2 regions of the Vagococcus penaei genome follow, and region 2 is predicted to be linked to the other one. Evidence: a T-box and tRNA genes for the amino acid it is inferred to sense, from the RefSeq annotation. Region 2 holds a T-box; the other holds one or more tRNA genes.
What was found. A T-box is a leader RNA that pairs with one kind of tRNA and senses whether it is charged. The one in region 2 lies ahead of serS (serine--tRNA ligase), so its partner is inferred to be a tRNA-Ser.
Positions count from the first base shown of each region.

Region 1: it has a tRNA-Ser gene. The T-box ahead of serS (serine--tRNA ligase) is inferred to sense a tRNA for this amino acid. The anticodon was not compared.

Region 1 is NZ_CP019609.1:2,040,448-2,047,316, forward strand. Features, by position in the region: rRNA gene BW732_RS09665 (23S ribosomal RNA) at 1-2,781, shown strand, start outside; rRNA gene rrf (5S ribosomal RNA) at 2,867-2,982, shown strand; tRNA gene BW732_RS09675 (tRNA-Asn) at 2,995-3,068, shown strand; tRNA gene BW732_RS09680 (tRNA-Ser) at 3,101-3,190, shown strand; tRNA gene BW732_RS09685 (tRNA-Glu) at 3,206-3,277, shown strand; tRNA gene BW732_RS09690 (tRNA-Asp) at 3,365-3,437, shown strand; tRNA gene BW732_RS09695 (tRNA-Phe) at 3,442-3,514, shown strand; tRNA gene BW732_RS09700 (tRNA-Tyr) at 3,519-3,599, shown strand; tRNA gene BW732_RS09705 (tRNA-Trp) at 3,607-3,677, shown strand; tRNA gene BW732_RS09710 (tRNA-His) at 3,697-3,769, shown strand; tRNA gene BW732_RS09715 (tRNA-Gln) at 3,779-3,850, shown strand; tRNA gene BW732_RS09720 (tRNA-Cys) at 3,865-3,935, shown strand; tRNA gene BW732_RS09725 (tRNA-Leu) at 3,953-4,036, shown strand; tRNA gene BW732_RS09730 (tRNA-His) at 4,069-4,141, shown strand; tRNA gene BW732_RS09735 (tRNA-Gln) at 4,149-4,220, shown strand; rRNA gene rrf (5S ribosomal RNA) at 4,233-4,348, shown strand; tRNA gene BW732_RS09745 (tRNA-Glu) at 4,362-4,433, shown strand; tRNA gene BW732_RS09750 (tRNA-Asp) at 4,521-4,593, shown strand; tRNA gene BW732_RS09755 (tRNA-Phe) at 4,598-4,670, shown strand; tRNA gene BW732_RS09760 (tRNA-Tyr) at 4,675-4,755, shown strand; tRNA gene BW732_RS09765 (tRNA-His) at 4,769-4,841, shown strand; tRNA gene BW732_RS09770 (tRNA-Gln) at 4,850-4,921, shown strand; gene BW732_RS09775 (metal-dependent transcriptional regulator) at 5,053-5,712, opposite strand; gene BW732_RS09780 (arsenate reductase family protein) at 5,859-6,218, shown strand; gene BW732_RS09785 (glycine cleavage system H family protein) at 6,231-6,515, shown strand; gene BW732_RS09790 (ISL3 family transposase) at 6,607-6,869, opposite strand, start outside.
Region 2 is NZ_CP019609.1:1,303,654-1,310,522, reverse strand. Features, by position in the region: gene ychF (redox-regulated ATPase YchF) at 1-341, shown strand, start outside; gene BW732_RS06285 (DUF1129 domain-containing protein) at 360-1,064, shown strand; gene guaB (IMP dehydrogenase) at 1,198-2,682, shown strand; gene serS (serine--tRNA ligase) at 2,732-4,006, opposite strand; T-box leader at 4,073-4,302, opposite strand; gene BW732_RS06270 (serine hydrolase domain-containing protein) at 4,353-5,651, opposite strand; gene BW732_RS06265 (serine hydrolase) at 5,694-6,869, opposite strand, start outside.

The sequences.
Region 1 (6,869 bases), 740 kb from region 2:
TACCTTTTATAGGGTATTATCTATTAGTGAATACATAGCTAATAGAAGGTAGACGCAGAGAACTGAAACATCTAAGTACCTGCAGGAAGAGAAAGAAAAATCGATTTCCTTAGTAGCGGCGAGCGAAACGGAAACAGCCCAAACCAATGAGCTTGCTCATTGGGGTTGTAGGACTCAGCTGTGGTAGCTGTTGTAAATAGTCAAATCGACCTGGAAAGGTCAGCCGGAGCGGGTAAAAGCCCCGTAGACGAAATTGACAACACACCTATGAGTATCCTGAGTACGGCGGAACACGAGAAATTCCGTCGGAATCCGGGAGGACCATCTCCCAAGGCTAAATACTCTCTAGTGACCGATAGTGAACCAGTACCGTGAGGGAAAGGTGAAAAGCACCCCGGAAGGGGAGTGAAATAGAACCTGAAACCGTGTGCCTACAAAAAGTCAAAGCCCGTTAATGGGTGATGGCGTGCCTTTTGCAGAATGAACCGGCGAGTTACGATTGCATGCGAGGTTAAGCTGAAGAAGCGGAGCCGTAGCGAAAGCGAGTCTGAATAGGGCGACGTAGTATGTAGTTGTAGACCCGAAACCATGTGACCTACCCATGTCCAGGTTGAAGGTGCGGTAAAACGCACTGGAGGACCGAACCCACGTACGTTGAAAAGTGCGGGGATGAGGTGTGGGTAGCGGAGAAATTCCAATCGAACTTGGAGATAGCTGGTTCTCTCCGAAATAGCTTTAGGGCTAGCCTCGGAATTAAGAATGATGGAGGTAGAGCACTGTTTGGACTAGGGGCCCGTCTTGGGTTACCGAATTCAGATAAACTCCGAATGCCATTCATTTATATCCGGGAGTCAGACAGTGAGTGATAAGATCCATTGTCGAAAGGGAAACAGCCCAGACCACCAGTTAAGGTCCCAAAATATATGTTAAGTGGAAAAGGATGTGAGGGTGCACAAACAACTAGGATGTTGGCTTAGAAGCAGCCACCATTTAAAGAGTGCGTAATAGCTCACTAGTCGAGTGCCCTTGCGCCGAAAATGTACCGGGGCTAAACATATTACCGAAACTGTGGATAGAACCTTTGGTTCTATGGTAGGAGAGCGTTCTAAGGGCGTTGAAGCTAGATCGTGAGGACTAGTGGAGCGCTTAGAAGTGAGAATGCCGGTATGAGTAGCGAAAGACAGGTGAGAATCCTGTCCACCGAATGACTAAGGTTTCCTGGGGAAGGCTCGTCCTCCCAGGGTTAGTCGGGACCTAAGCCGAGGCCGATAGGCGTAGGCGATGGACAACAGGTTGAGATTCCTGTACTCGTTTGTTTTGTTTGAACAATGGAGGGACACAGGAGGTTACGGAAGCGCACTGTTGGATATGTGCGTATAAGCAACAAGTCTTGGTGTGAGTCAAATGCTTACACCTCTAAGGACGAGTTGTGATGTGGAGGGAAATTTAGTACCGAAGTTCCAATATCACACTGTCAAGAAAATCTTCTAGTTAGAAGCAAACGACCCGTACCGCAAACCGACACAGGTAGTCGAGGAGAGAATCCTAAGGTGAGCGAGAGAACTCTTGTTAAGGAACTCGGCAAAATGACCCCGTAACTTCGGGAGAAGGGGTGCTAAACGCAAGTTTAGCCGCAGTGAATAGGCCCAAGCGACTGTTTATCAAAAACACAGGTCTCTGCAAAATCGAAAGATGACGTATAGGGGCTGACGCCTGCCCGGTGCTGGAAGGTTAAGAGGATGGGTTAGCAATAGCGAAGCTCAGAATTGAAGCCCCAGTAAACGGCGGCCGTAACTATAACGGTCCTAAGGTAGCGAAATTCCTTGTCGGGTAAGTTCCGACCCGCACGAAAGGCGTAACGATTTGGGCACTGTCTCAACAAGAGACTCGGTGAAATTTTAGTACCTGTGAAGATGCAGGTTACCCGCGACAGGACGGAAAGACCCCATGGAGCTTTACTGTAGTTTGATATTGACTGTTTGTGACACATGTACAGGATAGGTAGGAGCCGTTGAACTCGGAACGCTAGTTTCGAGGGAGGCATTGGTGGGATACTACCCTTGTGTTATGACCAGTCTAACCCGCGCCACTTATCGTGGCGGGAGACAGTGTCAGATGGACAGTTTGACTGGGGCGGTCGCCTCCTAAAATGTAACGGAGGCGCCCAAAGGTTCCCTCAGAATGGTTGGAAATCATTCGAAGAGTGTAAAGGCAAAAGGGAGCTTGACTGCGAGAGTTACAACTCGAGCAGGGACGAAAGTCGGGCTTAGTGATCCGGTGGTTCCGCATGGAAGGGCCATCGCTCAACGGATAAAAGCTACCCTGGGGATAACAGGCTTATCTCCCCCAAGAGTTCACATCGACGGGGAGGTTTGGCACCTCGATGTCGGCTCGTCGCATCCTGGGGCTGTAGTCGGTCCCAAGGGTTGGGCTGTTCGCCCATTAAAGCGGCACGCGAGCTGGGTTCAGAACGTCGTGAGACAGTTCGGTCCCTATCCGTCGCGGGCGTTGGAAATTTGAGAGGAGCTGTCCTTAGTACGAGAGGACCGGGATGGACATACCTCTGGTGTACCAGTTGTTCTGCCAAGGGCATTGCTGGGTAGCTATGTATGGACGGGATAAACGCTGAAAGCATCTAAGCGTGAAGCCCCCCTCAAGATGAGATTTCCCATTTCTTTAAGAAAGTAAGATCCCTGAGAGATGATCAGGTAGATAGGCTAGGAGTGGAAGTACAGTGATGTATGGAGCGGACTAGTACTAATCGATCGAGGACTTAACCAAATAAACGGTGTCACTTATGTTAATGATAACTTCAAATCCAGTTTTGAGTGAGCAATCACTTAATTAAATAGAACACTTATAGAAGTGTGGTGGCGATGGCAAGAAGGATACACCTGTAACCATGCCGAACACAGCAGTTAAGCTTCTTAGCGCCGAGGGTAGTGAAGGGTTTCTCTTTGTGAGAGTAGGACGCTGCCACGCATTTATAAGTATTCCGGCATAGCTCAGTTGGTAGTAGCGCATGACTGTTAATCATGATGTCGTAGGTTCGAGTCCTACTGCCGGAGTCCTTTTAAAGAGTCATTAAAAGCTAAAGCTTGGAGAGTTGTCCGAGTTGGCCGAAGGAGCATGATTGGAAATCATGTAGGCGGTAATAACTGTCTCAAGGGTTCGAATCCCTTACTCTCCGTAAAATAATAAATAAGGCCCGTTGGTCAAGCGGTTAAGACACCGCCCTTTCACGGCGGTAACACGGGTTCGATTCCCGTACGGGTCATAACAATAAATATATAAAGTTTTCAGATGGGAAAAGTCTTATTTAGCCAATAAGAATAGATGGTTCGAATCCATAAACTTTTTAAATGGTTCCGTGGTGTAGGGGTTAACATGCCTGCCTGTCACGCAGGAGATCGCGGGTTCAAATCCCGTCGGGACCGTTTAGGCGCAGTAGCTCAGTTGGTAGAGCAACGGATTGAAGCTCCGTGTGTCGGCAGTTCGATTCTGTCTTGCGCCATTTTGGAGGGATAGCGAAGTGGCTAAACGCGGCGGACTGTAAATCCGCTCCTTCGGGTTCGGCAGTTCGAATCTGCCTCCCTCCATTTTTATAGGGGTATAGTTTAGTGGTAGAACTACGGTCTCCAAAACCGTCAGCGTGGGTTCGAGTCCTACTACCCCTGTTGCTTCAATAGTATTATGGCGATTGTGGCGAAGTGGTTAACGCATCGGATTGTGGTTCCGACACGCGTGGGTTCGATTCCCATCAGTCGCCTTTTTTTATTGGGCTATAGCCAAGCGGTAAGGCAACGGACTTTGACTCCGTCACTCGTTGGTTCGAATCCAGCTAGCCCAGTTTTAATATGGTATGGCGGTATAGCCAAGTGGTAAGGCAGAGGTCTGCAACACCTTTATCATCGGTTCAAATCCGGTTACCGCCTTTTTCTAATTAATATATGCCGGCGTGGCGGAATTGGCAGACGCGCTGGACTCAAAATCCTGTGCCCGCAAGGGCGTGCCGGTTCGACCCCGGCCGCCGGTATTAGTTAGATTTTTTATTTTAATAGTATTATGGCGATTGTGGCGAAGTGGTTAACGCATCGGATTGTGGTTCCGACACGCGTGGGTTCGATTCCCATCAGTCGCCCTTTTAATGGGCTATAGCCAAGCGGTAAGGCAACGGACTTTGACTCCGTCACTCGTTGGTTCGAATCCAGCTAGCCCAGTTTATTTTATAGTATGGTAATAATGGCAAGAAGGATACACCTGTAACCATGTCGAACACAGTAGTTAAGTTTCTTAGCGCCGAGGGTAGTGAAGGGTTTCTCTTTGTGAGAGTAGGACATTGCCATGCTAGATAGATAATAGGCCCGTTGGTCAAGCGGTTAAGACACCGCCCTTTCACGGCGGTAACACGGGTTCGATTCCCGTACGGGTCATAACAATAAATATATAAAGTTTTCAGATGGGAAAAGTCTTATTTAGCCAATAAGAATAGATGGTTCGAATCCATAAACTTTTTAAATGGTTCCGTGGTGTAGGGGTTAACATGCCTGCCTGTCACGCAGGAGATCGCGGGTTCAAATCCCGTCGGGACCGTTTAGGCGCAGTAGCTCAGTTGGTAGAGCAACGGATTGAAGCTCCGTGTGTCGGCAGTTCGATTCTGTCTTGCGCCATTTTGGAGGGATAGCGAAGTGGCTAAACGCGGCGGACTGTAAATCCGCTCCTTCGGGTTCGGCAGTTCGAATCTGCCTCCCTCCATTTTTTTAATATGGCGATTGTGGCGAAGTGGTTAACGCATCGGATTGTGGTTCCGACACGCGTGGGTTCGATTCCCATCAGTCGCCTTTTTTAATGGGCTATAGCCAAGCGGTAAGGCAACGGACTTTGACTCCGTCACTCGTTGGTTCGAATCCAGCTAGCCCAGTATATAATTATTGATTAGTATATAAAATAAAAAGAAGATAGATTGAGTTTTCTCATATTCTATCTTCTTTTTTCTCATCTTTTATTGTACGAATTTAGTAAAAAACTGTTGGAGATTTAACTTCCAACAGTTTAAGTATAACTAGAAAAAATCAAGTGTGCTTGTTTTAGGCTAATATGAAATGTTTTATCTGATTGATTAATTGTAAAGACAATCAATTCGTTAAAATGATCAATATCTACTATATGGATAGTATCACCTACCGTTAAGTTAATTGACGACATATAATTTAAAACGGAAGTATCATCCATAACGCGGCCAATTATTAAGGAATCACCTGGTTTAAAATCAGAAATAGGTATTAAAGAAGGCTCTCGATAGTTATCATGTGTTGGAATGATTCCACCATGCGGGCAAGTTTTTGGTTTACTTAAGTATGTAAATAAGCGATCAAAAAAGATAGGATCTTTAACGTGTTCTAATTCTTCAGATAAATGGTGCAAATCATGAAGTGAATAGCCTAGTTTGTCATATAGAAAGGTTTCGATAATTCGATGATTTCTGATGATTGTAATGGTTTGATTAAGACCATTTAATGTTAATTTGACACCAGTATAAGGCTTATATTCTAAAAGGCCGTCACTTTGAAGTTTTTCTACCATTTCTGTGACTGAAGCAGGTGAGACATTTAAATGTTGCGATAAGGTTTTATTAGAAACGAATTCATCAATACCATTATTCTCATAAATCGCTTTTAGGTAATCTTCTTTATTACTCGATGATTTCTTCATAGGGGCCTCCTAAAGTAATATTGTAATCGGCTAACTAACTAATCAATTATAACATAGTTTACTAATTTTTTTAAACATTATTAGTCTAGGATATTTTTTTATAAATGACTATGATATACTACAATAGAGAAAGAGAGGTTGATATAATGGTAACGTTTTATTGGTACCCAAAGTGTTCAACTTGCAAAAAAGCTAAAGTCTGGTTAGATGAGCACGCGATTGATTACAAGATAATTAATATGATAGAAGAACCACCAGCAAAAGATTTATTAATTACATGGATGAATGATAATGATTATCCTATTCGACGTTTCTTTAATACTAGTGGTATCAAATATCGGGAGCAGCATCTGAAAGATATTGTTAATGAATTTACTGTGGAAGAAGCGGCAAGTCGTTTGACAGTTGATGGTATGCTTATTAAGCGTCCGATTATGCTATTAGCCAATAATCAGGTATTACTTGGTTTTAAGGAAAAAGAATATGAGGAAGCATTTTTAAATTAGGAGGTAAAATTGATGACTGATAAAAATTTATGGATTAAAGAAGAAGGAGACTTGATTAGAGTTGGTTTGTCTGAACAAGCACAAGATGATTTAGGAAAAATTAGTTTTGCTTCTTTTCCAAAAGTCGGTACAATTGTTGAATTAGGTGACGAAGTTGTTGAGCTAGAAGCTGAAAAAGCTGTAGTTGAATATGAATCACCTGTTTCGGGAACAGTCGTTGAGGTGAATGAGGCTGCACAAAATCAACCTAGTTTACTTGATGAAGCAAAGGCTTGGTTATTTGTAGTTAAACCTTAATTAAAAAGGGCTCTTTGTCAAATCGGACTGATGAGTCGGATATATGAGATGATAAATTTGAGATTATTCTCAGATTTATCATCTTTTTTAGTTATTTAATTTTAATAAGGCCGTTTATCAAGAAAATTCTTATGCGCATATTCGTAAAGGAGTTGAACCCGTAGGAAACTCTTTTAAGAGTTTTTATATGAGTGTTCTTAGCTTCGATTTTTCCATTGGAAAAATTATATTTTAGGGCATTTCGAATACCTTCCTCGTAGGAAATCAGATTGTCTATTTTATTTCTAAATTGTCTATCCAAGCTATCGGGTAAATCTTTCAATAGTTCGAAAAATGACTGGTCATCTTTGTTTC
Region 2 (6,869 bases):
ACAAAGCAGACTTTTTAGAAGCTTTAGGTATCGAGGAATCTGGTCTAGATAAATTAATTAGAGCAGCTTATGATTTATTAGGCTTAGCAACTTATTTCACAGCAGGTGAGCAAGAAGTACGTGCTTGGACATTTAAAAATGGGATGAAAGCTCCACAATGTGCAGGGATTATTCATACAGACTTTGAACGCGGCTTTATTCGGGCAGAAACTGTGTCATTTGAGGATTTAAAAGCTTATGGTAGTATGGCACAAGCAAAAGAAGCTGGACGTGTCCGCCTAGAAGGTAAGGAATATATCGTGCAAGATGGAGACGTTATGTTGTTCCGTTTTAACGTTTAGAAAGTGGGAGAGACAATCGTGGCAGAAAAAACAACAGTTGAAGAGTTACGTCAAAAAGTAACCGAAAATCGTGAACTAGAAAAAAAACTAACCAAAAAAAATGACCAATTTATTTTTGATTTAAAAAAAGCTTTGGAACAGCGTAGTTTGAGTGAAGAGCGAAAAGTCGAAGCATTAAATGATATGTTAAAAGAGTTAATTGCCGGTCAAAAAACGGGAACGACAGCCAAGCAACTTTATGGTACACCAAGTGAAGCAGCAGCTAACATTGCAACGAAACCAGAACCTGCTCCAGATATGACATTCGGTAAAGTTTGGTTAGATAATTCGTTATTATTATTTGCTTTCTTAGCCGTTATCACAGGTGCTTTTTCAATGATTTCTAAAACGCCACAAGCGACTCAAGGGATTATTAGTATCTTAATTGGTGGGATTTCAGGTGGTCTGTCATTTTACTTTATTTATAAATTTGTTTATCGCTTTGATTTGCCAGGCGCAGACCAAAGTAAACGTCCTGGTGCATTGAAGTCAGGTGGAATTATTGCGCTTTGCTTTATCCCATGGGTGTTACTATTCTCGGGAGCATCATTAATTCCAAAATCAATCAACCCATCACTTGACCCAATTTTAACGATTGTTTTAGGAGTTGCAGCTTATGGTATCCATTATCTATTGAAGAAAAAATTTAATATTCAAGGTAGCCTATTTATGCGCCGTTATTAAAATATCATTAAAAGATAAATCTGATGTAGCTATCTACATTAGATTTATCTTTTTTTAGTCACTTCTAATTGACTAAGCCTAGTATTTTTGGTAACTTTGTAGTTAAAAATAATCAAAGGAGTGCGTACAACTAATGTCAAATTGGGAAACGAAATTTTCAAAAAAAGGATATACTTTTGATGACGTTTTATTAGTTCCAGCTGCAAGTCATGTCTTGCCACATGATGTGGATTTATCGGTTGAATTAGCACCTAATCTAAAATTAAATATTCCTATCATGAGTGCTAGCATGGATACTGTAACAGACAGTAAAATGGCAATTGCTATGGCGCGTCAAGGTGGATTAGGGGTTATTCACAAAAATATGACTATTGAGCAACAGCGGGATGAAGTTAAAAAAGTCAAACGTTCTGAGAGTGGTGTCATCATTGATCCATTTTTCTTAACACCGAGTCACCGGGTGGCTGAAGCTGAAGCTTTGATGGCGAAGTATCGGATTAGTGGTGTCCCAATTGTTGATACATTAGCTAACCGCAAATTAGTTGGTATTTTAACTAATCGTGATTTACGTTTTGTGACAGATCATCAGTTAGCCATTGATGATGTTATGACTAAAGATAATTTAGTTACTGCACCAGTCGGTACATCATTGAAAGATGCCGAAAAAACGTTGCAACAACATAAAATTGAAAAATTACCAATTGTTGATGACGCTGGACGTTTAAGTGGTTTAATTACAATTAAGGATATCGAGAAAGTCATTGAGTTCCCAAATGCAGCGAAAGATGTACATGGTCGTTTATTAGTTGCAGCCGCTGTTGGTGTAACAAGTGACACATTTGATCGTGCGAAAGCCTTGATTGATGCTGGTGTTGATGCAATTGTTATCGATACAGCGCACGGTCATAGTGCTGGCGTTATTCGTAAAATTAAAGAAATCCGTGAAACGTTCCCAACAACTATATTAATTGCTGGAAACGTAGCGACTGCTGAAGCAACACGTGCTTTATATGATGTTGGTGTTGATGTTGTTAAAGTCGGGATTGGACCTGGATCAATTTGTACGACTCGTGTGGTTGCGGGTGTAGGTGTTCCACAATTAACTGCGATTTACGATGCAGCTTCTGTTGCTAGAGAATATGGGAAAACGATTATTGCCGATGGTGGAATTAAATACTCTGGCGATATCGTCAAAGCCTTAGCAGCTGGTGGTTATGTCGTTATGTTAGGCTCAATGTTAGCAGGTACAGATGAATCACCTGGTGAATTTGAAATTTATCAAGGTCGTCGTTTTAAAACATATCGAGGTATGGGCTCATTAGGTGCCATGGAAAAAGGGTCAAGTGACCGTTATTTCCAAACAGGTGTCAATGAAGCTAATAAGTTAGTACCAGAAGGCATTGAAGGACGTGTTGCTTATAAAGGTAGCGTTCAAGATATTATTTTCCAAATGCTTGGTGGACTACGTGCAGGTATGGGCTATGTAGGTGCAGGTAATTTACAAGAGTTACGTGATAATGCGCAATTTATTCAAATGAGTGGTGCTGGACTTAGAGAATCTCATCCTCATGATGTACAAATTACGAAAGAAGCACCAAACTATTCAATTGAATCTTAAAAATGTTTATAAAAAATCCGACGATAGTCAACTATCGTCGGATTTTTTTTTATTTAGTAATCATATCTAAGCCACCCATATAAGGACGGAGTACTTCAGGAATTGTGACACTACCATCTTCATTCTGGTAATTTTCTAAGATAGCAGCTACTGTTCGACCAACGGCTAGCCCAGAGCCATTTAAAGTATGGACTAAGTTGACTTTACCATCTTCATCACGGTAGCGAATTTTCGCACGTCTTGCTTGGAAGCTTTCACAGTTTGAACATGAACTAATCTCACGGTAAGTATCTTGGGCTGGAATCCAAACTTCTAAGTCATAAGTTTTTGCAGCAGAAAAGCCCATGTCTCCAGTACATAAAGTAATAACACGATAAGGCAAGTTTAATTTTTGGAGAATCGTTTCTGCATTGCTAGTCATTTTTTCTAATTCTTCATAAGAGTTTTCTGGTTTCGCTAGTTTTACCATCTCGACTTTATTAAATTGATGCAGACGAATTAATCCACGAGTATCACGTCCAGCACTACCAGCTTCAGAACGGAATGAAGGACTAAGAGCCGTAAAGTAAACAGGTAAATCAGATTCATTAAGAATTTCATCACGGTAGTAGTTAGTTAAAGGAACTTCTGCAGTTGGAATCAGCGTGTAATGGGTATCTGCTAATTGGAAAACATCTTCTTTAAACTTCGGAAATTGTCCAGTACCGAACATTGATTGATCGTTCACCATATACGGCGGAATCATTTCTGTATAGCCATGTTCATAGACGTGTGTATCTAACATAAAGTTATAAATCGCGCGTTCTAAGCGAGCACCTAGTCCTTTATAAAATAAGAACCGGCTACCAGTTACCTTAGCACCACGTTCGAAATCTAAAATGCCTAGATTTTCAGCAATTTCCCAGTGAGGTTTTGGCTCAAAATCAAATTGACGAGGTGTTTCCCAGCGACGTACTTCGATATTTTCTTCTTCATCAGCTCCAACGGGAACATCATCATGAGGCAAGTTTGGCAGAGTATAAGAAATTTCTTGGAGACGGTTATCAATATCTGTTACGTCACCATCTAAAACTTTAATTTTTTCACCGACTTCTTTCATTTCTTTGATTTTTTCGTCAGCATTTTCTTTGTTGCGTTTCAGTTGGGCAATCTCTTGAGACACATCGTTACGTAGTTTTTTAAGTGTTTCCACCTCAACTAAATGATTACGGCGTTCTTGATCTAAGTCTAAAAATTCTGTCAACAGACTATCGTTGACACCTCGTGTTAATAATTTTTCTTTGACAGTATTGAAGTTTTGACGCATAAATTTAATGTCTAACATATTTATTTCCTCCTTATTATTATGATATAAAAAAACCTCTCAACCCCACAATAATCCAATGATTATTTATGGGGCGAGAGGTTGAACGTCGCGGTGCCACCCAAATTTACACAATAGCGTGTATCTTCGTTAGATTGTTAACGGGTCAAACCGTCATAACTTTTGATTTGCTAAACAAATTTTCGTTATGCATTGCTAGAGAGTGGATTCCTTTTGGGTGACTGTTGGCTTGCATCGACCGCCAACTTTCTAAAAGTCACCGAATGAAAAGTACTAATCTCTCAAATAGTTAGTCTATTTACTTACACATTAGTATATAGCCTTTTATCTGATGTGTCAATTAGTGTTATTGTGCTGTAGGACCAGTGTAGGGAGCAATTATCTGTTGGTAAATATCTTGGACTAAGTTAGTATTTAATTTATCTGGTTGATACATATTAGCGAAAAAGATAACGGCATCACTGCCATCTTCACTTATATAGACAGTCGGTTCATAGCCATGAAATAAGCCATGACCATATAGATAATTATCTTTATGATAAAAGCCACTCTTGTAAGTATAGTTAAAAGTTGTTGGATTTGGCGTCCACATTGCAATGACTTCATTACTATCCAATAGTGTCCCATCAATAACTGCTTGAATAAAGATTAAAAAATCTTCAGCCGACATAGCGAGATTACCGGTTCCTAGCTCATTGATGTAGGCAGATTTTTTTATATTATTTTTGCTTAGTTTTCCATTATTATCTTTACTATAAGTATCAATCAATGTTTGTTCTTTTGATTGAGTATTATAGAAGAAAGAATGTTTAAGATTCAACGGTGAGATAATTTTTTCTTGTGTGTATTCTTCATAAGGTTTATGCGATAAAATTTCGACTATTCCTGCTAGTAAAGTGTAGTTAACATAGGAATAGGACCATTTATTTTGTGGTTCATGTGTCACATTTTTTATGGCAAAATCAAGTATATCACTAGAATTTTGAGAATTTGGTCGATTATCATCGTCTAGTTCTAGTCCAGAAGTCATTGACAGCATTGAGTCAATGGTAATCTGATTACTACTTGGAATATCTGGATAAAATTCAGATAGAGGCGTATCCAATTTTAATTTATTCTCTTGAATCAGCGACATAATCAAAACAGCAGTGACAGATTTCTGTAATGAAGCAATCATATAAGAACTTTCTAGCGGATTAGCTTGTTGTTTAGCTGCTTCTCCATAGGATTTATAGAGCACAATTTGGTTGTTCTTAACACCAAGAAATGTTCCAGAAATATTTGCCTCAGTTAATTGGTTATCTATTGATTCCGATAAAGGCTTATAAAAAGCCGAGATTTGCGTGTTTTTGGTGTTTAATCTCGGTTCATAAGAGGTGCTAGTTGTTGTTTCTGTTTCTTGCTTATTCGTCATTGATGAGTCAATTGTACTAGAGCTTTGTTTAGTTTTTTCGCTTGAACTAGTTGCGATGACAGCTTGTGGAATGGCAGGTATATCAATTTTTTTTTGGATTAATGGCAGCCAATAATAAATATTAAAGGCAATAATTAAGCCGAAAATCAACCCAACTATAAGCGAAAAAAAGCGACGACGTTTGTATTTCTTCTTTAATTTATCATAATCGACACGAGAATTATTGGTCATATAGTATTTACCTACCTTAAGTATCAGTTTATTCGTATTGAATTAGTGAAAGAAGTTGCGTACCTTGTGCCAAACTTCGACAAAAAAGTTTACTTTTTCGATAGATTGCGCTGTTTTGACAGGAACATGAGTTACTTTATTTTGTTGAGGGTGTAGGAATCCCAATCGGTCAGCAGATTGAATTCGTTCATAGCCAACCAATTTATTTTCTTTGACCGGAGCATTTAAGCCATTAGTGTAGCTTGATTTTGGTTCGAAACTGACATCAACTGATGCTTCTGCCTGATTCGTGTTAACCCAAGCACTAACCGTTTGATCGGTTTTTAATGGAACCGTTGCTTCTTTACCTAGATTGACAGGCATAGTAGGTTCGACAGCTGATTGACCTTGAGTCACAACAGGTTGGTAAACCCAAGTTTGGAAAACATAATCTAACATTTTTTGTGTTTCAATAAAGCGATTATGCTCCTCATCTACTCCCATCACGACTGAAATATAGCGTCTACCATCTTTTTCAATGGTTCCAATGAAACAGGCACCTGCTAAATCAGTTGTACCAGTTTTTAGGCCATCAACACCTGCATAGTAGTAAGGCATATTAGGTAACATATAGTTTGAATTGGTGAGTAGCGTTTGATTTTTAGTTCCATTAAACAATATGTATTCTGATAATTTGGTAATGGCCAACACATCTGGATAATCAGCTAGTAAATGTTCAGCAACGATTGTCATATCTCGAGCAGATAATCGATTTTCGTCATCATCATGAGAGCCCGGATACTTTCCATTTTCTAAAAACATTGTCCCAAGACCAGATGAGCTAATTAAAAATGAATCGGTAATTCCCCATTCTGTCATTTTTGCACGCATTTGATCCACAAATTTTGGTTCGGAACCGCTAATAAATTCAGCAAGGGCAGAGGTTGCAGCATTCGCCGAGCTAATTAATGATGCGTATAATAAATCTTGAACGGTATAAGTTTGATTTTTGTAAAGTGGAACATTGGATAATTCAGGATTCTCAGTCGTTTTAATGAGACTATCACTAATCTTGACTTGATCGGTCCAATTGATTTGTCCATTAGCGACTGACTCATAAACTAAATAGGCGGTAATTAATTTGGTCATAGATGCAATACCAAGCGCTTCGTCAATATTTTTAGCGTAGAGGATTTTTCCTGTTTCTATGTCAGTGACCATAGCTGCTTTAGCATAAAT